DNA from 3 places in the Brenneria goodwinii genome. Region 2 is predicted to be linked to each of the others. Evidence: predicted binding sites of a transcription regulator. Region 2 holds the regulator's gene; each other region holds the start of a gene.
The links. The regulator LexA, encoded in region 2, represses DNA repair genes until DNA is damaged. The targets are predictions, from matches to a motif close to TNCTGTATGTACATACAGNA.
Positions count from the first base shown of each region.

Region 1 (7,632 bases), 1.5 Mb from region 2:
TCAAGTGACAGAGTACTCACCTGGACCTCACTGACGTTGATCGTCCAACGCCACGCCTTGCGGCGGAGTAAACGTAAATTTTGCTGAATCAACCACGCTATTTTGCTGATTCTTCAGCACATAGGTACTGCGTTGTCCGTCCTGCTCGGTGGCGATGAACTGCCTGATAGTGCCGTTGCTCGTCACGCTGATGGCAAATTGCTTAAGATTGCCATTGGCTGATTTCGGCGTGAGTTCAAAATCATCGCCTTTCTGCTTCACCTCATATCTGCGCCAGTCACTGGCGTCGTTGCGGGCGATCAGCATAAATGGCGTATTCCCCGTCGCATCTTTTAACCAGGTAGCGGTCACCTGTTCAACAAACGGGTTGTAAAACCAGAGCGTTTTACCATCGGAAACCAGCACGCTTTCATCCGGCGATGTTGTTTGCCAATTGAACAAATTAGGCCGTTTCAACCACAATTCGCCCTCGCCTTCCTGCACCGCGGTTCCATCTGCGCTCGTTACCGTCTGGCTGAAGCTGGCATGAAAACTGTTCACCTTGCTGAGCCGGCTTTGCAAATCACTGGCGGCATCAGCATACACCGCTGTCGATGTTATTCCCGACACCAGACAACAGGCGACTAACCATTTCTTCATCATACAAAAATCCTTTGAATTTACTGACATCACGGCAATTGCCGTGAAGAAATCAGACTCGCTGCGTAGTCAATACTCTAGCTGAACCCACTCAAACAACGATAGGCGAATTGTCTGCTAATTGCGGCGTTTACGCTTCTTTGCATAAGGGCTGCACATGCAGCCCTTATTCGTTTTACTCCATCGGCGGCGGCGCCAGCACTTCACGGTTGCCGTTATGTCCGGGTGAACTGACGATACCTTGCGCCTCCATCTGCTCCACTATGCGCGCGGCACGGTTATAACCGATACGGAATTGGCGCTGTACGCCGGAAATAGAGGCTCTGCGTTTATCCACAACAAAGGCGACGGCCTGATCAAACAGCGGATCGAGATCCTCATCCCCATCCAGCCCAAGGCTGCCCCCTTCGCCATCGTCACCACCGCTGACGATATTATCAATATATTGTGGTCGTCCGCGGGCTTTCCAATCCTGAACCACGGCATGAACTTCCTGATCGCGAACGAAAGCGCCGTGCACACGCACCGGTATTGATGAGTTGGGCGCCATATACAGCATATCCCCCATCCCCAGCAGCGATTCCGCGCCGCCCTGATCAAGAATGGTCCGTGAATCGATCTTACTGGATACCGTAAATGCGATACGGGTCGGAATATTGGCCTTAATCAGGCCGGTGATCACATCCACGGAAGGACGCTGAGTCGCCAACACCAGATGAATACCCGCAGCACGGGCTTTCTGTGCCAGACGGGCGATCAGCTCTTCCACCTTCTTGCCCACCGCCATCATCAAATCAGCAAATTCATCCACCATAACAACGATATATGGCAGTTTTTCCAGAACCGGCGGCGTCATATCCATATTGTCGGTCGGCTTCCAGAACGGATCGGGAATCGGACGGCCCATGGCATTGGCTTCCATCACCCGCTCGTTATAACCGGCAAGGTTACGGACACCCAGTGCCGACATCAGCTTGTAACGGCGTTCCATTTCACCAACGCACCAGCGTAATGCGTTAGCGGCATCTTTCATATCAGTGACGACTTCCGTCAACAGATGCGGAATACCTTCATAGACAGACAGTTCCAGCATCTTCGGATCGATCATGATAAAGCGCACCTCTTCCGGCGTCGCCTTATACAGCATGCTGATAATCATCGCGTTGACACCGACTGATTTACCGGAACCGGTCGTACCGGCCACCAGTAAATGAGGCATCTTCGCCAGATCGGCCACCACGGGCTGTCCGGCGATATCCTTACCCAGCACAATGGCCAACGGCGAAGGATTATCCCGGAACTTGGCGCAATCCAGCACTTCCCGCAGATAAACGGTTTGACGATGCTTGTTGGGCAACTCCAACCCCACATAGGGCTTGCCTGGAATAACCTCGACGATACGCACGGCGACAACCGACAGCGAACGCGCCAAATCGCGTGACAGGTTGGAAATTCGAGCCGCTTTCACCCCCGGCGCCAAATCCAGTTCAAAGCGGGTAATGACCGGGCCGGGATAGTGATCGACGACCTCGGCTTTTACCCGATAATCACTCAGGCGAGCCTCAATCAGGCGCGCGGTTTGCTCAAGCGCAAAATTATCCACCGGCGCTTCGCTCGCAGGCGGCGGTGTCAGCAAATCCAGCGTGGGCAACGGTGTTGTCGGCTTTTGCAAAGGTTGATCGTTGCGCACTAAGAATGGATGAATCAGGCTATCCATGATCGATTGACGAGCCGCAGGCGCCTGCCCATCCTGTGAGGAAACATCGCTATCCGCCGACGAGCCCGTCTGAACGGGCTGATGCGGGTTGGCCGTTTCGTTAACGTTTCGCGCCGGCGCAACATCGTGACTCGCATGAGCATTTGCCGTCGTCGACTCCAGCGGCGTAAACAGAGGTTCGCTGGGACCGTCATCGACCAAATCAGCCAAAGGAGAAAAGCCGAATATCGGATTGCCGGAGGACAGATCGGATAATGCGGCACGATCCAGCGTCGGTTCATGCTTCTCCGACCGCTGCTCATCTTCCATGTCATAACGCGTCTGTTGCTGGGCGGCAAAATCTTTCGCCAGTTGAGCCTGCATTAATGCGTCTTCATCTTCTTCCTGCAAAGGATACCCTTCGCCATAGCGCTGACGCTGCTGCTCAATATATTCCTGTTGTAACGCCGCTTCCTGACGGGCGATATCGTCCTGCGTCACTTCATCATGCAGTGAAGTCGCGGCCGTATCGCTTTGCGTTTGCGACACCCTGGCCTGCTGTTCGGCTAACCGCTGTGATGGCAATTTAATGCCATAGGAGGCCAGTTCACGGCGAGTGGGAATACGAACCGGATTGGGTCGGGGTAATTCGGGCCCAACGCCCTGTTTGACCTGCGGGTTATCATCTTCATCCGCACCGAAAGCCGGCATAAACGTATTATTGGCCTTGAATACCGTATCCGCGTTTTCCGATGCGGCGGACGGCGTTACGCGGGGCGCCCGATCGATGGGATGTTCGACCAGCGGCTGTGCGATAGGCGGCGTATCCGCACTGCCGTGGGGATGATAAGCATCAGCATTGCTGTCATGGGCAGACATCGCGGAATCAGGGACTTCAAAAGAATACAACGGCGGATTGAGCGTTGAAGCGGCATCAATCTGCTGCGAAACGACAGGTTGCACCGGTTCCGCCGCGTCGGCATGCTGCCCGGCCATCGTTTGGGACGCCCCTGGCGCAGACAGTGGCGGTTCTGCCTGCCGATCCTGCGAGGCGGCATCGGTCATCGAAGGCGCGGAGAGTAACACATCGTCGTCACTCTCCGCCGACGTTGCCGTTGCCGTTGCCGTTGCAGGCAAATTTTCCCAATGATCGGCATCGTCCGGCGATAACGCTTCCGGCTCGTTATCCTTACGTGAACGATTAGACATAAACGTCAGGCAACCTAACACGGCTGAACCTATTTTTTCCGCAATAGTCAGCCACGACCAGCCGGTAAACAGCGTCAGCCCCGCAGCCCAGACGCACAGTAAAATCAGCGTCGCCCCCATGCTATTGAATCGAGGCGTCATGGCACTGCTTAACAAACTGCCCAATACGCCGCCGGATGCGAAATAGTAGAGATCGTCAATATTCAACGCGGCCAAACCGCACGAAGTAAGAATTAACGCCAGCGTACCGATGAGGCGTAACGAAAAGGTAAAGTAGTCGACCGTATTTTGATTATCGCGCTGACGAAAAGCCGACCAGCACAGGCACAGCATAATCGGCGGAATGGCATAAGCCAGCACGCCAAAAATGAAGAACAGGGTATCTGCCAGCCAGGCGCCCGCCACTCCGCCCAAGTTATGGATAGGCTCATGCCAGGCGGTTTGGGACCAACTGGGATCGGACGGGCTGAAACTGAGCAACGCGACGCCGAGATAAACGGCAAAGAGAGCCACAACGATCAAGATCGCTTCAAGTAAACGGCGGGTACCGCTGAGTTTCCTCAGGGTAATGACTTTATCTTCTGTATATTCCTGGCTCAAGAGTCTCTCCAGGGGCCTGTAAAAGGTTATGACAAAGCGCCGAGAAAAGCCCGGCGCTGAAACTGTATAAATTCACAGGAGTGTAGCTGAATTTATCGGGTTTTGCACCCATGCAATTATCGGGTCTTAATGACCAGACGATTGCTCTGTTTAACTTCTTCCATCACCACATAGGTGCGGGTGTCGTTCACGCCCGGTAGTCGAAGCAGCGTCTCGCCCAACAGTTTACGATAGGCAGACATATCCGGTACGCGGGTTTTCAACAGGTAGTCAAAATCACCGGAAACCAGATGACACTCCTGAATCTCTTCAAGCTTTTGCACTGCTGAATTAAACTGTTCAAAGACATCGGGCGCACCGCGATTTAGCGTTATCTCCACAAAAACCAGCAGTGAGGCGTCCAGATAATGCGGGTTCAGCAGCGCGGTATAGCCATTAATAAAACCCTGTCGCTCCAGACGGCGCACCCGTTCCAGACAAGGCGTCGGTGATAAGCCGACCCGTTTGGAAAGTTCAACATTTGAAATACGCCCATCTTTTTGTAATTCGTTCAGGATGTTGCGATCGATACGATCGAGATCTTTTCCTGGCCGCTTTTTAGTATCTACCATTATTATTGTCTCTCTTCACCACTCTTCCTTGCTCCTGCTACACTCCGACCAACTTCAATGTATCAGAGCCACCCTAAAGAAGATCCGCAGTCTATTTTGTATATCAATGTTATAGGCTCCCTCGTTGCTATCCGTCATCGCTATGCGCTATTGGTAAATGTCAAACCAGGCAAAAGCGATTTATCCGTGGCTTAATGACCAGCCAGACAGGCAACGAAGAAAAAGCCGAGCTTTTAACTATTCACATACAAAAAATTTCCTCTTACCCAGATGTTTTCGCAAAAGCGCAGCGGATTGTCAAAGTAAAACAACTAAAATCAGAAGAAAGTACCAAATCTGATAAGGGAGAACAGGATTCCGGACCGCTTCCAGTCATTTTTCTTATGAATATAGCTGTTCTATCAGCAATTTAATGATGTCATCGCCGTTAGCGATTAAACAAATAGCTAACAACTTCGCCACACACTTTTTTTACTCGGGTAATTTCCTTACAATCACCGTCATTGTCCGTTGTCGTGAAATGAGGAACTCATGGGTACCGTTAAACACCACAAGTTATTGATTCTGGGTTCAGGCCCGGCCGGTTACACAGCCGCGGTTTACGCTGCTCGAGCCAATTTAAATCCGGTGCTCATTACCGGGATGGAAAAAGGCGGTCAGTTGACGACCACCACCGAAGTGGAGAATTGGCCTGGCGACGCAGAAGATTTAACCGGCCCGCTGTTGATGGAACGCATGCATGCCCATGCGGAGAAATTCAATACCGAAATCATATTCGACTATATCCAGCGTGTTGATTTGCAAACTCGTCCGTTCCGTCTATTTGGCGATAGCGATGAATACACCTGCGACGCCTTGATTATCGCAACCGGCGCATCCGCCCGTTATTTAGGCCTGCCTTCCGAAGAAGCGTTTAAGGGTAAAGGCGTGTCCGCCTGCGCCACCTGTGACGGATTCTTTTACCGCCAGCAAAAAGTTGCCGTGGTCGGCGGGGGGAACACCGCCGTTGAAGAAGCGTTGTATCTATCCAACATTGCGGCCGAAGTCCATTTAATCCATCGCCGCGATAGCTTCCGTTCGGAAAAAATCCTGATCGACCGACTGATGGATAAAGTGAAAAACGGCAATATTATTCTGCACACCGACCGTACGCTTGATGAAGTCCTCGGTGATGAGATGGGCGTAACCGGCGTGCGCCTGCGCAACACCCGGACCGATGCCACCGAAGAGCTGGAACTGGCCGGCGTATTCATCGCTATCGGCCATAGCCCCAACACCGCCGTCTTCGGCGATCAGCTCGAACTGGAAAATGGCTACATCAAAGTGCAATCCGGCATTCATGGCAATGCGACCCAGACCAGCATTCCCGGCGTCTTTGCCGCCGGCGATGTAATGGATCACATTTATCGTCAGGCCATTACCTCGGCCGGTACCGGCTGTATGGCCGCTCTTGATGCCGAACGTTATCTGGACGGATTAGCGCCCGCCAAATAATGCCGCTTCGCCATTCGGGTTCAGACCATCGTCCCGAATGGTTATTCCCTCCTTAAACCACGCAAAAATTGATCATCTCCCGCCTTTTCGTTTGCAGAGCGCATTTGTCGAGGTAACATGGCGGCATTCTGCGCATTGGCGGACAGGGTTGTTAAATGACGGTTATATAAGCGTTATTTTCTGTCGACAATTCCCCTTCTGAAAACGAACTGGCATCCGATGAAAAAAAACCGACAGCAAGAACTCACTCACTGGCTAAAGCAACAAAGCAAGCTGGCCCAACGCTGGTTGCGGCTCTCACTGTTACTCGGTTTCCTGAGTGGGATACTGATTGTCGCGCAGGCATGGCTATTAGCGTCTCTATTGCATGCCTTGATTATTGAGCACACGCCGCGTGATACCCTGATTTCATCCTTCCTGCTGCTTATCGCCACTTTTGTCTTGCGGGCGCTAAACAGTCTGCTGCGCGAACAAGTCGGCTTTATGTGCGGGAAAGCCATGCGCCAGCAAATCCGCAAATTGGTCTTAGACCGACTGCAACAATTAGGTCCGGCTTGGATCCAGGGGAAACCCGCTGGAAGCTGGGCCACGATGATCCTGGAACAGATTGAAGACATGCAGGATTACTATTCCCGCTATCTCCCGCAGATGTATCTTGCGGCCTTAATTCCGCTGCTTATTCTGGTCGCGATCTTTCCGATCAACTGGGCCGCGGGTCTTATCCTGCTGTTGACCGCCCCGCTGATCCCTCTCTTTATGGCGCTGGTCGGCATGGGCGCGGCCGATGCCAACCGCCGTAATTTCCTGGCGCTGGCGCGCCTGAGCGGCCATTTTCTCGATAGGCTGCGCGGATTAGAGACTCTGCGGCTGTTCAATCGCGGCCGCGCCGAGACGCAGCAGATCAGCAACGCGTCCGAAGATTTCCGTAGCCGCACCATGGAAGTCCTGCGGATGGCTTTTCTTTCTTCCGGCGTGCTGGAATTTTTCGCCTCGATTTCTATTGCCGTGGTCGCCGTTTACTTTGGTTTTTCCTATCTCGGGGAACTGAATTTCGGCCATTACGGCGTTGGCGTAACGCTATTTGCCGGATTTTTGGTGTTGATCCTGGCGCCTGAGTTTTTTCAACCGCTGCGCGATTTAGGCACGTTTTATCACGCTAAGGCCCAGGCCGTTGGCGCCGCAGAGGCGCTGGTGACCTTTCTGGCGGCGGAAGGCGAAACGGTCGGTTTTGGCGAACGTGAATTCAACCGTGATGACGCCATTGAAATTCAGGCCACCGATCTGGTCATTATGGCGCCTAACGGCACCCCATTGACCCAGCCGCTGACGTTCGCCGTGGGCGCCGGCGAACGCATCGCGCTGGTTGGCGTTAGCGGTGCCGGG
Region 1 covers NZ_CP014137.1:2,111,553-2,119,184, forward strand. The annotation lists gene ACN28R_RS09460 (replication-associated recombination protein A) at 1-20, opposite strand, end outside; gene lolA (outer membrane lipoprotein periplasmic chaperone LolA) at 28-639, opposite strand; gene ACN28R_RS09470 (DNA translocase FtsK 4TM domain-containing protein) at 815-4,144, opposite strand; gene lrp (leucine-responsive transcriptional regulator Lrp) at 4,261-4,755, opposite strand; gene ACN28R_RS09480 (hypothetical protein) at 4,950-5,168, shown strand; gene trxB (thioredoxin-disulfide reductase) at 5,287-6,249, shown strand; gene cydD (heme ABC transporter permease/ATP-binding protein CydD) at 6,469-7,632, shown strand, end outside.
Region 1: the regulator LexA is predicted to act here: its motif matches at 4,205-4,224, upstream of ACN28R_RS09470 (DNA translocase FtsK 4TM domain-containing protein).

Region 2 (7,632 bases):
ATAACACCACATCCAGCTCTTCTTCCAGCTTTTGCATGGTATAGCTCAGCGCCGAAGGTACGCGGCCCAATTCATCAGCTGCCGCGGCAAAACTTCCCCGGCGATCAATCGCGTCCATGACTCTTAAAGCTTCCAGCGTCAATGCTCGTTCTTTTGACATTTTCTACTCATTCAGGATTTTTGAATATACTCACCAGATTAACTAGCTAACAATCCACCGTCCACACAATTACTATGTGTTTCATACCATTTGTTTAAGAAATATTTTCCGAGTCTTATACCATGATCATAAAAAGAGCAGCAGAGCAATGCGGCCAAGCTGACTATGGCTGGTTGCAGGCGCGTTATACTTTCTCCTTTGGCCATTACTTCGATCCGCAATTACTGGGTTATGCCTCACTGCGCGTGCTGAATCAGGAAGTTCTGACGCCGGGGGCGTCGTTCCAACCCCGAACCTACCCTCGCGTCGATATTTTAAATATCATCCTGCAAGGCGAGGCGGAATACCGCGACAGCCATGGCCGCCATGTCCATGCCAAAGCGGGCGACGTATTGCTGCTGGCTACCCAGCCCAATGTCAGCTACAGCGAACACAATACCAGCGCCAGTAAGCCGCTGACGCGGATGCAGCTATGGCTCGATGCCTGCCCGACGCGGGAAAACAGTCCGTTGCAACGATTGACGCTGAACAACCTCGACGGTCATAACACGGGGCACCGGTTATTGGCCTCTCCCGAAGGGGAGAGCGGCAGTTTGCAACTCCGTCAGCAGGTGTGGATCCACCACCTGGAGCTGCAGGACAATGAGCAGCAGAGTATTAAACTGAACGGCAATCGGGCCTATCTCCAGTCAATTCATGGTTCGGCCACCATCAGTTGCCGCCAGTCTTGCGACAATACGCTGCACTGTGGCGATGGCGCCTTTATCCAGCAGGAAAGCGAATTAACCATCCAGGCTGAAACGCCGCTACGCGCGTTGCTGATTGATCTGCTCGTTTAGTTCCTATATCCGGCAGACTGCACGCCGCGTCACTGATTCTATGTTTTTCCTCAGCCGTGATAAGATGTCCTTCTTGTTCTTTATGCGTCGAGGTATATGACAATGGATTCAACCAATCAGGACAAACTACTTGCCCAGGCTGAACAGATTTGTCAGCACCGTGGCGTACGCCTGACAACGCAACGTCAGGAAGTACTGCGGCTGATGGCGCAACAGACCGGCGCGATTAGCGCATACGATCTGCTCGATCTCTTACGGGTATCAGAACCCCAGGCGAAACCGCCAACGGTGTACCGTGCATTGGACTTTCTGCTGGATCAGGGATTTATCCATCGGGTGGAATCAACCAACAGTTATGTTCTTTGCCATCACATTGAGGATCACAGCCATACTTCGGCGCTGTTTATCTGCGATCGCTGCGGTCAGGTCACCGAACGCCAAACAGAAGGCGTAGAAGAGACGCTACGCCAGTTAGCACAGCAGGCAGGATTCACCTTACGCCATAGCGTTATTGAAGCTCACGGATTATGCGAGGGCTGCCAGGAAGTGGCGTCCTGTAAACATCCCGGCCATTGCGATCATGACCATACCATTCCCATTAAAAAACGCTGACGCCATTAATAATAAGGATGGGAAGGGAACATCCGCTGTCCCCGTTAATAGCGCTCAAACCGGATTTTTGCAGTCAGAAAGAAAATAAACCTGCCGTCTCTTTCCAATCCTACATTACTGCCGCCACCCCAAGTACGGTAAATGGTTAACACCTCGACACAGGATGCCATTATTCGAACTTGCGCGTGTCAACATTACCGGTTAGCAGTCGCGATTATATTGCCTTCCCATACCTTTAACTTGTTTTTCAGCCGATTATTTTGGCGACCGTAACCGTATCAGAGGTTAGTCGCCATTTGATCATGCGTATCTGTAACTCGTCATACTGCAAGTTGCATGTGCGTTGGCTTTGTTACCCGCCCCATACCTGTGGCTCGTCCCTACGGGGCCGCAGCAAGCGGCGTTCAAATCGGTTCCCGTGGTCGCTACCTTCCTGCAACTCGAATTATTTAAAGTATAGTTTATTCTTTAAGTATTATCTTGTACGCTGACTCGCTCTTTATTCATAGCAAATATTGCCATATAAAGTGAATTTTCGCACTATCGGCAAAAGCCAGTAATGGAATAAAAAAATATCAAAGCGAGAAAAAAACGCACCTAAATATTAACTATAGACGATAGTTTCACTTTATTATTTAAATAGGGTTTCAAAGAGCATCATTAATAATCTAATTAAGAAAACGATCGGTAATGTCGCAACAAATCAAATAGGCGAAATGCAACAGAATGTAGCGGTAATATTGAATACGCATGAAAGAAGGAAACAACATCGCCCCAAAATATGAGGCGAGTATCAAACGAAAATGGCAGGTCGGATGGATGACCGGCAGTCAACGCGCCGGCATCAGCTCCAGTCGCCGTTGCGAATAACACCGACGGCCAGCCCCTCAATAGAGAAACTTTGTTGACGCAGGTCGACAACGATAGGAGAAAACTCTTCGTTTTCAGCCAGGAGATGAACGGTGTTGCCCTGCTTTTTCAAGCGCTTGACGGTGACTTCGTCTTCAATGCGCGCCACAACAACCTGTCCGTTATGGACATCCTGCGTTTTATGCACAGCCAGTAAATCACCATCCATAATGCCAATGTCTTTCATCGACATCCCGCTGACGCGTAACAGAAAATCGGCGCTGGGTTTGAACATTGACGGATCGACCTGATAATGACATTCAATATGCTGCTGGGCTAAAAGCGGTTCACCCGCGGCTACGCGGCCAATCAGCGGAATGCCAGCCTCTTCCTCCATCAGCAGACGAATACCGCGTGATGCGCCGGACACAATTTCAATTACGCCTTTACGCGCCAATGCCTTCAGATGCTCTTCTGCGGCATTCGGTGAACGAAATCCCAGCTGCTGGGCTATTTCCGCTCGCGTTGGCGGCATACCGGTCTGCGCTAGATGATCGCGGATCAGGTCATAAACCTGCTGCTGTCTGGCTGTTAATGCTTTCATTCCGCCCCCTGGTTGTTTATACAGTTTTGCTGTGAGTATATACAGCTAATTGCCAATTGGGAACCGGGATGTGAGTAAACCTCGGTTTTTATTAATTTCTGGAAGCCTTCACGCAAAATGCCGCCAGAGAATACAGCCCCAGACGACAGCCGCCAGCAAAATGGCGACAAACACCGCTGCCGAACCAATGTCCTTTGCGCGGCCCGATAATTCATGGCGTTCAAGACCAACGCGATCGACCACCGCTTCGATCGCACTGTTAACCAGTTCAAATAACATGATCAACACCACGGCTCCGATAAGCAGCAGTTTTTCCACCAAGGTTATTGATAACAGACAGGCGATGATCGCTCCAACAATAGCCAGCAGCGTTTCCTGGCGAAATGCCGCTTCATGCCGCCATACCTGCTTCAATCCCTGAAGGGAATAGCCGGTTGCTTTGATTATCCGGGTCAGCCCCGACGCTTTATTCATCTATCCTCCATTATTTATCAACGCTCGCTCACGTTTTAACGCTTTCCCGTTGTCTTATCACAACAGATCTCCAGCGCAGTTTCTGGTATCCTTGCGACGCATTGCTAACAAGAGGCTTCAAGTTGTTATGTCAGGTTGGCGTAAAATTTATTATAACCTATTGAATTTTCCACTCAAACTGTTAGTGAAGAGTAAGGTAATTCCCATAGACCCCGTGGCCGAACTGGGGTTGGATCCCTCGCGCCCGATCCTCTATGTGCTGCCTTATAATTCGCAGGCGGATTTACTCACGCTAAGGGCGAAGTGCCAGGCGTTAGGTCTCCCGGATCCGCTTCAGCCGGTCGATATCGGCGGCGTGCAGTTACCCAGTCATGTCTTCATTAATGACGGTCCACGCGTTTTCCGCTACTACGTTCCCAAGCAGGAATCGATCAAGCTGTTCCACGACTACCTGGATTTGCATCAAAACAATCCTGAACTGGACGTGCAGATGGTGCCGGTATCCGTCATGTTTGGCCGTTCTCCGGGCCGCGAAGGGCAAAATCAAACGCCGCATCTGCGCCTGCTCAACGGTATAGAGAAATTTTTTGCCGTATTGTGGCTGGGCAGAGACAGTTTTGTCCGTTTTTCCAGTCCGGTGTCATTACGCTATATGGCGACCGAGCACGGCACGGATAAAACCATCGCTCACAAGCTCGCCCGCGTCGCCCGCATGCATTTCGCACGCCAGCGTTTGGCTGCGGTCGGCCCGCGTCTTCCGGTGCGTCAGGAGTTGTTCAACAAACTGCTTAACTCCAAAGCGATCAAAAAAGCCGTTGATGATGAAGCGCGCAGCAAAAAGCTCTCTCATGAGCGAGCGCAGCAAAACGCCATTGCCCTGATGGAAGAGATTGCCGCCGATTTCTCTTATGAAGCCATTCGCTTATCCGATCGGGTATTAGGCTGGACCTGGAACCGTCTCTATCAGGGGATCAACGTTCACAACGCCGAACGCGTACGCCAACTGGCGCAAGACGGACATGAAATTGTCTATGTGCCCTGCCACCGCAGCCACATGGACTACCTGCTGCTGTCCTACGTACTCTATCATCAGGGGCTGGTGCCTCCGCACATTGCCGCCGGGATCAACCTGAACTTCTGGCCGGCCGGGCCGATCTTCCGCCGGCTGGGGGCATTCTTCATCCGCCGCACGTTTAAAGGCAACAAGCTGTATTCCACTATTTTCCGTGAGTATCTGGGCGAACTCTTTACCCGCGGCTACTCCGTCGAATATTTTATGGAAGGCGGACGCTCACGCACCGGGCGGTTACTGGAACCGAAAACCGGCACGCTGGCCATGACGATTCAGGCCATGTTGCGTGGCGGTACGCGCCCTATCACCCTGGTGCCGATCTATGTGGGTTATGAACACGTGATGGAAGTCGGCACCTATGCGAAAGAGCTGCGCGGCGCGACGAAAGAGAAAGAAGGCTTTATGCAGATGGTGCACGGCTTGCGCAAACTGCGCAACCTGGGACAAGGCTATGTGAATTTCGGCGAGCCTTTGCCGTTAACCGCCTATCTGAACCAGCATGTGCCGCAATGGCGCGATGCCATTGATCCCATTGAAGCGCAGCGGCCAAGCTGGCTAACGCCCACGGTACAGAATGTCGCGATGGATATCATGACGCGCATCAACAACGCCGCCGCGGCGAATGCCATGAATCTCTGTTCCACGGCATTACTGGCTTCACGTCAGCGTTCCCTGACCAGAGAGCAAATGCATGAACAGTTGGATTGCTACCTGCAACTCCTGCGCAATGTGCCTTACCATAAAGACATCACGGCGCCTGAAAAAACGCCCGCTGAATTGCTGGAACATGCGTTGAGCATGGATAAATTCGAGGTCGAGAAAGACAGTATCGGCGATATCATCATCCTGCCGCGGGAGCAGGCGGTGCTGATGACCTATTACCGTAATAATATCCAACATCTGCTGATCCTGCCGTCGCTGATCGCCAGTATGGCGATCCATCACCGCCATATAACCATGACCGAATTGATCCGCCAGATTACGCTGATCTATCCCCTGCTCCAGGCGGAACTGTTCCTGCATTACAGCAAAGAGGAACTGCCGGCGGTGCTATCCGCACTGACGGAGGAGCTGGCGCGGCAACAGTTGCTGTCTGTCAAAGAAGAGGCGTTGTTTATCAACCCGGCGCGTATCCGTACGCTGCAGCTATTAGCGGCGGGAGTGCGTGAAACACTGCAGCGCTACGCCATCACGCTGTCGTTGCTGGGGGCGACCCCAGGCATCAATCGCGGAACGCTGGAAAAAGAGAGCCGGAATATGGCGCAACGGCTGTCGGTCCTGCACGGCATTAATGCACCGGAGTTTTTCGACAAAGCGGTATTCTCCACGCTGGTCGCCACCTTGCGCAGCGAAGGTTACATCACTGACAGCAGCGAGGCGCCTCAGAGCGATATCCTGGAGATATACAATACGCTGGGCAATTTGATCACTCCGGAGGTGCGACTGACGATTGAAAGCGCCAGTTCAGCCGCTGAAGCGGAAAACGTGAAAACCCAAACCGAGGAAGCGCCTCCTCAGGCGTAATACCTGGCAAAAGAGAAAGGCGGCGAAGATATCGCCGCTTCAGACTGCTGAAAAGCCTCTTATTAGGAGAAACACGGGGGGAGGTTCCCGCAGGGACGCCTCACCCCCGTGGTCGCTCCGGGTATCTCGATCTCATCACAATGGGTTTGTCATCAAACTCAGGCGGCGAAGATATCGCCGCCTTTTTTGCATCAGTGACCCGCCTACAGACCGAACAAAACGCCAATAAACAGCGCCATGCCAACGTAGTTATTATTCTTGAACGCCCGGAAGCACGCGTTCCGTTCCCGCCCGGCAATCAGTTTCTGCTGGTAAACAAATAGCCCGGCCGCAATCAGCAGCGCCACGTAAAATAGCGGCCCCAGCGCTATCATATAGCCAAGAGACGCCAGCAGCAGCAACACGGCCAATTGCAGCAAACCAATAATCAAAGTATCAAAACGGCCGAATAAGATAGCGGTGGATTTGATGCCGATCTTGAGGTCGTCATCCCGATCGACCATGGCGTACTGGGTATCGTATGCTACCGTCCAACAGACATAAGCCAGAAACATCATCCAGCAGGTAACGGGCAGCGATTCGCTAACCGCCGCATAGGCCATCGGTATCGACCAGCCAAACGCCGCACCCAGCACAAACTGCGGCAGGTGGCTGACGCGCTTCATAAACGGATATATCCACGCCAGCGCCAGCCCGGCGACCGAAAGCCAGATGGTCATCCTATTCAGCGTCAGAACCAGGAAAAATGCCAGCATAACCAACACCACAAACAGGATTTTCGCAGACAGCTCGCTGACCAGGCCGCTGGGCAGCGGACGTGAAGCCGTACGCTTCACATGTCCGTCAAAATGGCGATCGGCATAATCGTTAATCACGCAGCCGGCCGCCCGCATCAAAAAGACGCCGGCAACAAAAACCAGTAATGTCCACGGCTCAGGCGCGCCTCGTCCAGCCAGCCATAATGCCCACAAAGTCGGCCACAGCAGCAACAGAGAACCTATCGGCTTATCAATACGCATCAACCGACAATAAGCCAGCCATTTCCCCGCTGTTACACTTCTTTCCAACGGACTCATCTCCTCAATTACCGGTTAGCCTTCGCGGCTATCCATCAAATAAAGCGGTGCCTCTGATAAAAACAACTCGGTCAACAACAACGGATGACCGGAAAGGCACAAACGGGAACGCCGCGCCCACAACCCATCACAGAGTCCGGTATGTATGTAATCACGCGTCAGGGCGTCATGCTGAAAAAGATAACGCCCCAGCGGCACATCGCCGATTTTCGTCAGGTCGATACCGGCATCCTCCAGCGTTTGCCGGGGAATCAGGGTTCGGCCGAATAACCAGGGGCGCTCGTCACCATAAAGCACAACCTCACGCAGCCAATAGCGGTCGCTGACGGGCAGGTGCGCAAGCTCATCATTCAATTCCCCCGGCGCAATAAAGCGTTCATTAGCGACGGATACCGTCAGCCGCTCGCAATAGCCGTCAAGAC
Region 2 covers NZ_CP014137.1:3,585,310-3,592,941, forward strand. The annotation lists gene ACN28R_RS15920 (LysR family transcriptional regulator) at 1-160, opposite strand, end outside; gene ACN28R_RS15925 (pirin family protein) at 283-999, shown strand; gene zur (zinc uptake transcriptional repressor Zur) at 1,102-1,611, shown strand; gene lexA (transcriptional repressor LexA) at 2,456-3,064, opposite strand; gene ACN28R_RS15940 (diacylglycerol kinase) at 3,173-3,538, opposite strand; gene plsB (glycerol-3-phosphate 1-O-acyltransferase PlsB) at 3,666-6,134, shown strand; gene ubiA (4-hydroxybenzoate octaprenyltransferase) at 6,338-7,210, opposite strand; gene ubiC (chorismate lyase) at 7,226-7,632, opposite strand, start outside.

Region 3 (7,632 bases), 1.1 Mb from region 2:
CGCGGTAGCGCTGTTTCTCGTCGGCGCGGCAGGCGACCAGGCTCCCTATCTTCAGGCGAACCGGCATGTCGTCAACAAGGACGGCAGCGTCGGTCAGACCGATCTGCACGAGGCGGGATTCATGCTGCTGGATCTGCTGGGTGAACGGCTTGGCGCCGACGTCGTGCGCGTCGCCCAGCACATCGTAACGCAACCCGGCGGCGAGCTGGAAATGCGGCGCGAGAGTATTGCGGTGGATTCACAGAGCTTTACGCCGGAAGATAAGCCGGTCGGTCCCGTGACCGCTTTTAACTATAAGATCGGCGCGCAACGCACGCTTCCCGTGATACTGATGAGTATCGGCGGCATGGTTTTGGTTGGCATGCAACCGGAGCTGTCCGCCAGCATCGGCGCGCAAATCCGCCGTGGATCGCCGTATCCGCAAATCATGGTGGCGACGATGGTCGATGGCGCGGCCAAATATATGCCCGACGCGCAAAGTTACGACCGCTTCACCTACGAAGCGCGTAACTCGCCGTACGCCAAAGGCGCGGCCGAAGTGGCGGCGACCGCTATCGTTGATAAACTGAAACGAATGAAAGATAGCCATAACCGAGGAGAATGAAGATGCCATCACGTCGGGAATTCCTGATCATGGGCGTATGTACCGGAGCACTGATTGCGATCAATGTCCCTGTTTTTGCCAAAGGCAGCACCCGCAATGCAACGGGGGCAACCGCCATCACCCAGGTCTTTGGCGATGGCATTCGATTGACGGGGGTCGCCGTGGAGTACGACGCCGCCATCAACGGCGCGGAATTGTCTGCGGCGAGTTTCCGCGTTGAAGGGCGGACGGTCACCGGCGTATTCGCCAGCACATCGGCCAATCCTGCTGACCGCGCGGCGGAAGGGCGTTTCGCCATCATTACCCTATCGCCGGAGGATGAAAATGCTGCGCTCGCCGAGAAAGTACAATCGCCAAGCACAGGGCAGGCGCCTTCTTCTCCCGCTGACGGGAATAGCCCTGGGAAAAAAGGCGGCGGACCTGGAAATGCCGGGGATATACCGGTTTACGACACGATCTATAAGACCGCCGCCGCCAGCGTCGTTCAGTCCGCCCCCGTTGCGATGACCAACGGCGATGTCATTCCCGCGAGTCATCACGCGATGGCGACAACCCAGGTCGAAAATCCGATCGTCGACGATTTCCAGCAACTGGAGTTTCACGATGCGAAAACGGGCAAGACGCTGCGCTATAACCTGTTCGTGCCGAAAAACTATGATGCAAACACCGCCTATCCGCTGGTGTTGTTTATGCACGATGCCGGCGCAACCAGCGACGTCCCGCGTACTACGCTGTATCAGGGATTGGGCGCGGTGTCTTGGGCAAGCCCCGAAGATCAGGCTCAGCGGCCTTGTTTCGTTTTGGCGCCGCAGTATGCCGAAATCATCGCCGATGACGATTCGAAAACCTCCGATATGCTGGATACCACCATCGACCTGATCAATGCGCTCGCCGAGCAATACCGCATCGATCGCAACCGGCTCTACACCACCGGCCAGTCGGGCGGCTGTATGATGTCGATCGCGATGGATATCAAGTATCCAACATTTTTTGCGGCCTCTTTCCTGGTCGCCGGTCAATGGGCTCCCGAACGGGTGAAACCGCTCGCCACACAGAAACTTTGGATTCTGGTATCGCAAGATGACGACAAAGCCTATCCGGGGCAAAACGCCATTACCGCGGTTCTGGAAAAGGAAGGGGCGAAGGTCAGCCGCGCCGTCTGGGACGGCGCCTGGACGCCGGAACAATTCCGCAGCGCTTTTGAAAAGATCGCGGCCGAGAATAGTCCCATCAATTACGTGACCTTCCGCAAAGGCACCGTCGTCCCGGCGAATCAGTCGAGCGCGGGAGCCAGCGGACACCGGAATACCTGGCGCATCGCCTATAGCATCGAACCCATCCGCGAATGGATCTTCCGGCAGCATAAATAGGCGGGGCATCGTTATCCGCCCGGTGTTGATTTGGGGAGCGGTTGTCTTGACGGTGAACTCGTTCGGCGATGCCCTGATAACTTGCGCTACGGCCGTATGCAACGGATTGCAGCTCACGCCAGACGGCGCGTTGAAAATCGCTGCCCGGCGTATCCAACGTTACCTCGAAACAGTGTCGTATACCCGCCTGATTATTTTAACCGGTGCCGTTATATCGTTATAGCTGAAATTCATCGGTCCATTGGATGGCATCACCCATCATTTTAATCACGATATCTTCGGAAATATTTAGATGCGCGATAACGATGTTGGCATCATCCCATCGTTGTTGCTCGTATAATTGCGCTAGATTTAAGAACGGGTAGAGCGCCCCTTCATGTTGAAGTAATGTATCTATCACAGTTTCAGATATCGTGACCTGTTTAAAAAGTTCATCCAGAGGGATATCAAGAATGACGTCAAGTAAGGAGAAGAGGCCGCAAAGAAAAGCGTCCTGAGAGTGCGAATGCAGGTTAAAGTGTTCAGCGATAAGCTCACAGAATCGCCCTCTGACCAGGCTGGTATGATACAACTCCGGCGTTTTTATATTATCCTTACTCGCCAGGCAGGCAACGGAAACAAACCGGCGCAGTTCATTTTTACCAAGATACATGGCAATTTCTTTGAGAGATAGCCGGTTAATGTTATGAATGCCGACTGCTTTATATAAAAAGTTTTTGGCATAACGCATGATTTTATAAGAAAGTGATAGATTGCGCTTAATGATTATTTCTATTTTATTAAAGTCTGGCTCTTCGGTATTTACCTCAAGCATGAGTTGAAATGCTGAAACTTCATTGAGTGAGAGTCGTCGGTTTTGTATTAGCTCTGGCTTGCTGTAAAAATATCCTTGAAATAGTTCGAATCCCTGTTTTTTATATTTTTCAAACTCAACGTAGGTTTCGATTTTTTCTGCGAGGAATGTAATGTGCTGAAGTTTTTGTTTGTGGGACTTTATATAATTATCTATTTCACTGAACGATTTGATTCTGACATCAAACTTTATCAGATTAATATAGGGAATAAATCTATCCCATGCGGGGCTTAAAGAAAAATCATCAAGAGCAATGCGGAATCCGTCGTCATGTAACTGTCGTATTGATGTTAACAAAAGATCATCAGGTTCGGCATTTTCGAGTATTTCAATAACGACTTCCTCGCGGGGAAGCGCATCCGCCAAGCCTTGGATGATCATTTGGTAGGGGAAGTTAATAAAAGAAGAATAATTACCAACGAGGCGGGAGTGCGGTGTGCATAGAAACTGATCTGAAATCATTTGCGTTGTGGCATATTCGTCTGAAACGGAAGGAAAAGTATTATTAAGCCCGTTTCTGAAAAGCAGTTCATAAGCCACGGTATTCAGATTTCGATCAAAAATAGGCTGTCGCGCAACAAATGAATATATCATAAAAATCCCTTCCTTATTTTAAAACGCATAGGTGGACAACTCCATTGTCATAAATTTTTTTATGATGTTAATCCTGTTAGTTTCAGTATTTAATCACGAAACGCTTAGTACTTCTTAAGATTCTATAGATATATGGAAATGATAATTTATGGGGATGTGGAATTTAAATGATAAATTTTGGATAAGAGTTAATTTCTTGCTCATTCATTGCAAGGCAAAATGCCCAAAACCTGGTGGGCCGCAGGCCAGCCATTGGCTGGTTAAATCATTTGCGGCGGGTCGGGCGTTCGTTTCCTTAGCGTATCGGCGGCTCGTTGGGGTCGGCGCGCATGCAGGCATCGTAAGTTAACTCAACTGAACTTATCTTGTCACAAGAGGCTTGATCTATTCATTGAATATAGAATACTGTATATAAATACAGTAATGATGATGGCAAAGTTCGAAACCTTGTCATTTTTGAAACATTGTCATTAATGACCTCTCTCCCGGCCTCCCCCTTGTCAGAGAGAGGCGCTAACTCATTAAAAAGTGGGGTTTTCTCCCTCCCTTGTGAAGGGGAGGGCCGGGGGTGGGGTTAGAACCACAAAGTGTGTTATCAAAATAAACTGTATGTAAATACAGTTCCATGTGTGAGTAATTATGACCAGTCTCTATTCATATAAACAAAACCAGATCATTAAGTTACCTCTATTTTTAGAACGCGTTTCATGCGGTTTTCCCAGTCCGGCTCAGGACTATGTCGAAGATAGTCTTGATTTGAACAAACTGGTCGTTAAACATCCAAGCGCCACCTACTTTGTCAGAGTCAGTGGCGATTCAATGATTGGCGCGGGTATCGGCGATGGCGACTTACTGGTGGTCGATCGCTCATTGACCGCAGAACATGGTGATATCGTGGTTGCTGCGGTCGCTGGCGAATTTACCGTGAAAGAACTACGAACCCGACCCGTTCTCCAGCTAATACCGCATAACGCCAATTATGCTCCTATCGTTTTCCAGGCTGAGGAAGAATTGCAGATATTCGGCGTTGTGACATTCACCTTAAAAGCAAACAGACATGTTCGCGCTGGTTGATGTAAACAGTTTCTATACCTCCTGTGAGACTGTTTTTCGGCCAGACCTTCAGGGAAAACCCGTTGTAGTCGTATCAAATAACGACGGATGCATTATTTCGCGATCGGCGGAAGCGAAGGCGCTGGGCATAAAAATGGGGGCGCCTTACTTCAAAATTAAAGATGATTTGCGTCGTCATCAGGTGGCTGTTTTTAGTTCAAATTATGCGCTTTATGCCGATCTCAGCCACCGCGTAATGTTGACCCTGATGGAGATAGCCCCCTCTGTTGAAGTTTATTCCATTGATGAGGCTTTTATTGATATGTCTGGCGTATCCAACTGCATTCCGCTTGATACGTTTGGCCGTCAAATACGCAGTCAGGTATTGAAGAATACGGGGCTAACCGTCGGCGTCGGCATCGCACCGACAAAAACGCTCGCGAAACTGGCCAACTTGGCGGCAAAAACGTGGCGAAAAACCGGAGGCGTAGTCGATCTGTCTGATAGCAATCGCCAGCGTAAACTACTTTCTCTGATGCCGGTGCATGAAATCTGGGGCGTGGGCCGCCGCATCAGTAAAAAACTTGAGCTGATGGGGATGAAAACCGCGCTGCAACTTGCCGACTGCTCTCTCTGGGTGATCCGTAAACACTTCAATGTGGTACTGGAACGCACCGTTCGTGAGCTTCGCGGCGAATCCTGTCTGGAGTTCGATGAGTTTGCGCCGACCAAACAGCAGATCATCTGTAGCCGTTCATTTGGTCAGCGCATCACTCAATATAGTGATATGCATCAGGCTGTTTGCGCCTATGCCGAACGCGCGGCGGAGAAACTCAGGGCAGAGAGGCAATACTGCTGCGTTATCAGCGTATTTATGCGCACCAGCCCACATGCCGCAAATGAAGCGTTCTACGGTCCTCAAGCTAGCGGCCGTCTGACGACGCCTTCCAACGATACCCGGGACATTATTCGTGTCGCCATTAATGCACTGGATCGGATCTGGAAAGCCGGTTTTCGCTATATGAAAGCGGGTGTGATGCTAAGTGATTTTTTCAGCCAGGGGGTGGCGCAACTCAATTTATTCGATGAATATAAGCCCCAGCCCAACAGCAATGCGCTAATGCAGGTCATCGACCGTATTAATCATTCCGGCCGGGGGGCGATATGGTTTGCCGGACAAGGGATCCAGAAAAACTGGGCGATGAAACGTGAGATGCTATCACCAGGATATACGACACGTTATTCCGACTTGCCGATCGTCAAATAACCCGTGTTCTTCACCCGGCTGTCCTTGCCTTTCAACAGAAACAGGCGCGGGTGAACGCCACCCGCTCTCGCCCCGCGAACCACAATCAGCGATGGCCTCTTCAATTACCTGCTGGCTAAGCGAAGAGGCTTCAACAATCATTCATAGCCCCAGTGCGTATGCGTACCCGGGTAAATATTGATAACGACAGTAAACGGCAGGAGGATTGTCACGAGTAATTTCTTGCTCACGTTTTTAGACATACAGCAAGAATGTGGGTCCATCAAAAGCCGCATATTTACGAGCCTTTCGGGTAATCTGTGTGTGACTTACGATGTACCCTTTCGCATTATAATCGGGGTGAGTTTCTATTTTAAATTCACACTCACGTTCCTGCTCACTTAGCAGTTCGCAGGCCTCATCAAATGCACGTGAATGAACCGCATCCTTGAAAGCCACCAGTGTAGTGATAATTTCTGCATTCCAGAGCTCAGCAGGATCTAATCCAGTAAAGTAGATATCACTCCAAACCCAAACATGACTGGGTTCTTCGTCGAATTGAGTGAAGTCACATCCATTCCGGAAATAAATGACTGATTTACGTTTTCTGAAAAACGGCTTCTGGTTGGAATGACATCATCTTCGAAAAGATCAAGCTGGCGTATATGCGCCTCTGCCAAGGCAGGATCTTTGATGAATAGGGCAACTTCTAAATTTTTGAACATCCTGGCACAGCTCACGGAGGACGCATATCATGTTCAAAACTATTGGCATCGCTAACGTTAGTAGGAGGATGGGAAGGAATTCCCTCCGACGGGAGAATATTGATGAGTATTGCAGGTATACGTTCTAACCGTGGTGACGGATACCAGACACTGGTGGCATTTGATTGGGCATTGACAGTATTGTCCGATCAAGACTTTCAATGGTTAGAGGTCGACTCGATAAGCTACTCCGTTGATGATGTCGTCATTGGCAAAGTTGACGGAGTTTTGATCGCTTGTCAGTGCAAAAAAAATCAAACAGATTTTAGGGCTTGGACGATAGCCGACCTTGGCGATGAACTGGACAAAGCCTTCTTTTTGCTGGCTAATAATCCGAAGGTTAATGTCCGTTTCTATTCGCGAAATAACTTTGGCGACCTTGCAAAACTCAAAGAACACAGTTCATCTCAACCAGACGAAAATAGTTATCTGCAAAGTTTAGGGAAAGCGCAAGGGGGGCTGGATGACTCTTTGTCGAAACAACTGGCGAAAACTGCTCCCAGTCTTTCAACGTTTGAATTTCTGCGTCGAACCAATTTTGTGACCAGCGATGATTTAGATCGGATGGAAGAATTGCTGCGCGAACGTTTACGAAACTTGGTCAGTAATCCTGACCCTGCATTCAATGCTCTCTGGGTGACACTCGACCAACTAGGTGCGCGCATGGATGGTAATAGCTTATCTACTGCGACTCAGCATCGTTTAACCAAAGATGACCTTCGGGCCATTATCCAGCAGGCCGGGTCAACACTGGTTCCACCTATGGATCTCGCAGAGATACGTCATTCTTTTTCCAGCACATCTGCTATTGGTAGGTCATGGCGGCGAGATATTGCGGGGCAGCGTATTGTCAGCCCAATCTTAGATGAACTACTTGCAGCCATTGATGCCCGAAAGAGGTCCATTTTACTTACGGGTCTTCCGGGTTCGGGAAAAACCTGTGTGATACTTGCATTGCAGGAGGCGTTGGAAGAACGGGGCGAAATCAGTTCTGCTATCGTGCCACTCTTTATCCAGTCGCGTGAGTTCGCCGACCTGACTACATCAGAAGAGCGTCAAGCCCAGGGCCTGTCTGAGCAATGGGTGGAAAAAGCTGCTCGGTTGGCTGAAAACGCCCATGTAATTGTGGTCATCGATTCTTTGGATGT
Region 3 covers NZ_CP014137.1:2,514,540-2,522,171, reverse strand. The annotation lists gene ACN28R_RS11235 (hypothetical protein) at 1-604, shown strand, start outside; gene ACN28R_RS11230 (carboxylesterase family protein) at 607-1,974, shown strand; partial or broken gene ACN28R_RS11225 (XRE family transcriptional regulator) at 2,030-2,161, opposite strand; gene ACN28R_RS11220 (EAL and HDOD domain-containing protein) at 2,192-3,421, opposite strand; gene umuD (translesion error-prone DNA polymerase V autoproteolytic subunit) at 4,061-4,495, shown strand; gene umuC (translesion error-prone DNA polymerase V subunit UmuC) at 4,479-5,741, shown strand; gene ACN28R_RS11205 (AAA family ATPase) at 6,548-7,632, shown strand, end outside.
Region 3: the regulator LexA is predicted to act here: its motif matches at 3,825-3,844, upstream of umuD (translesion error-prone DNA polymerase V autoproteolytic subunit).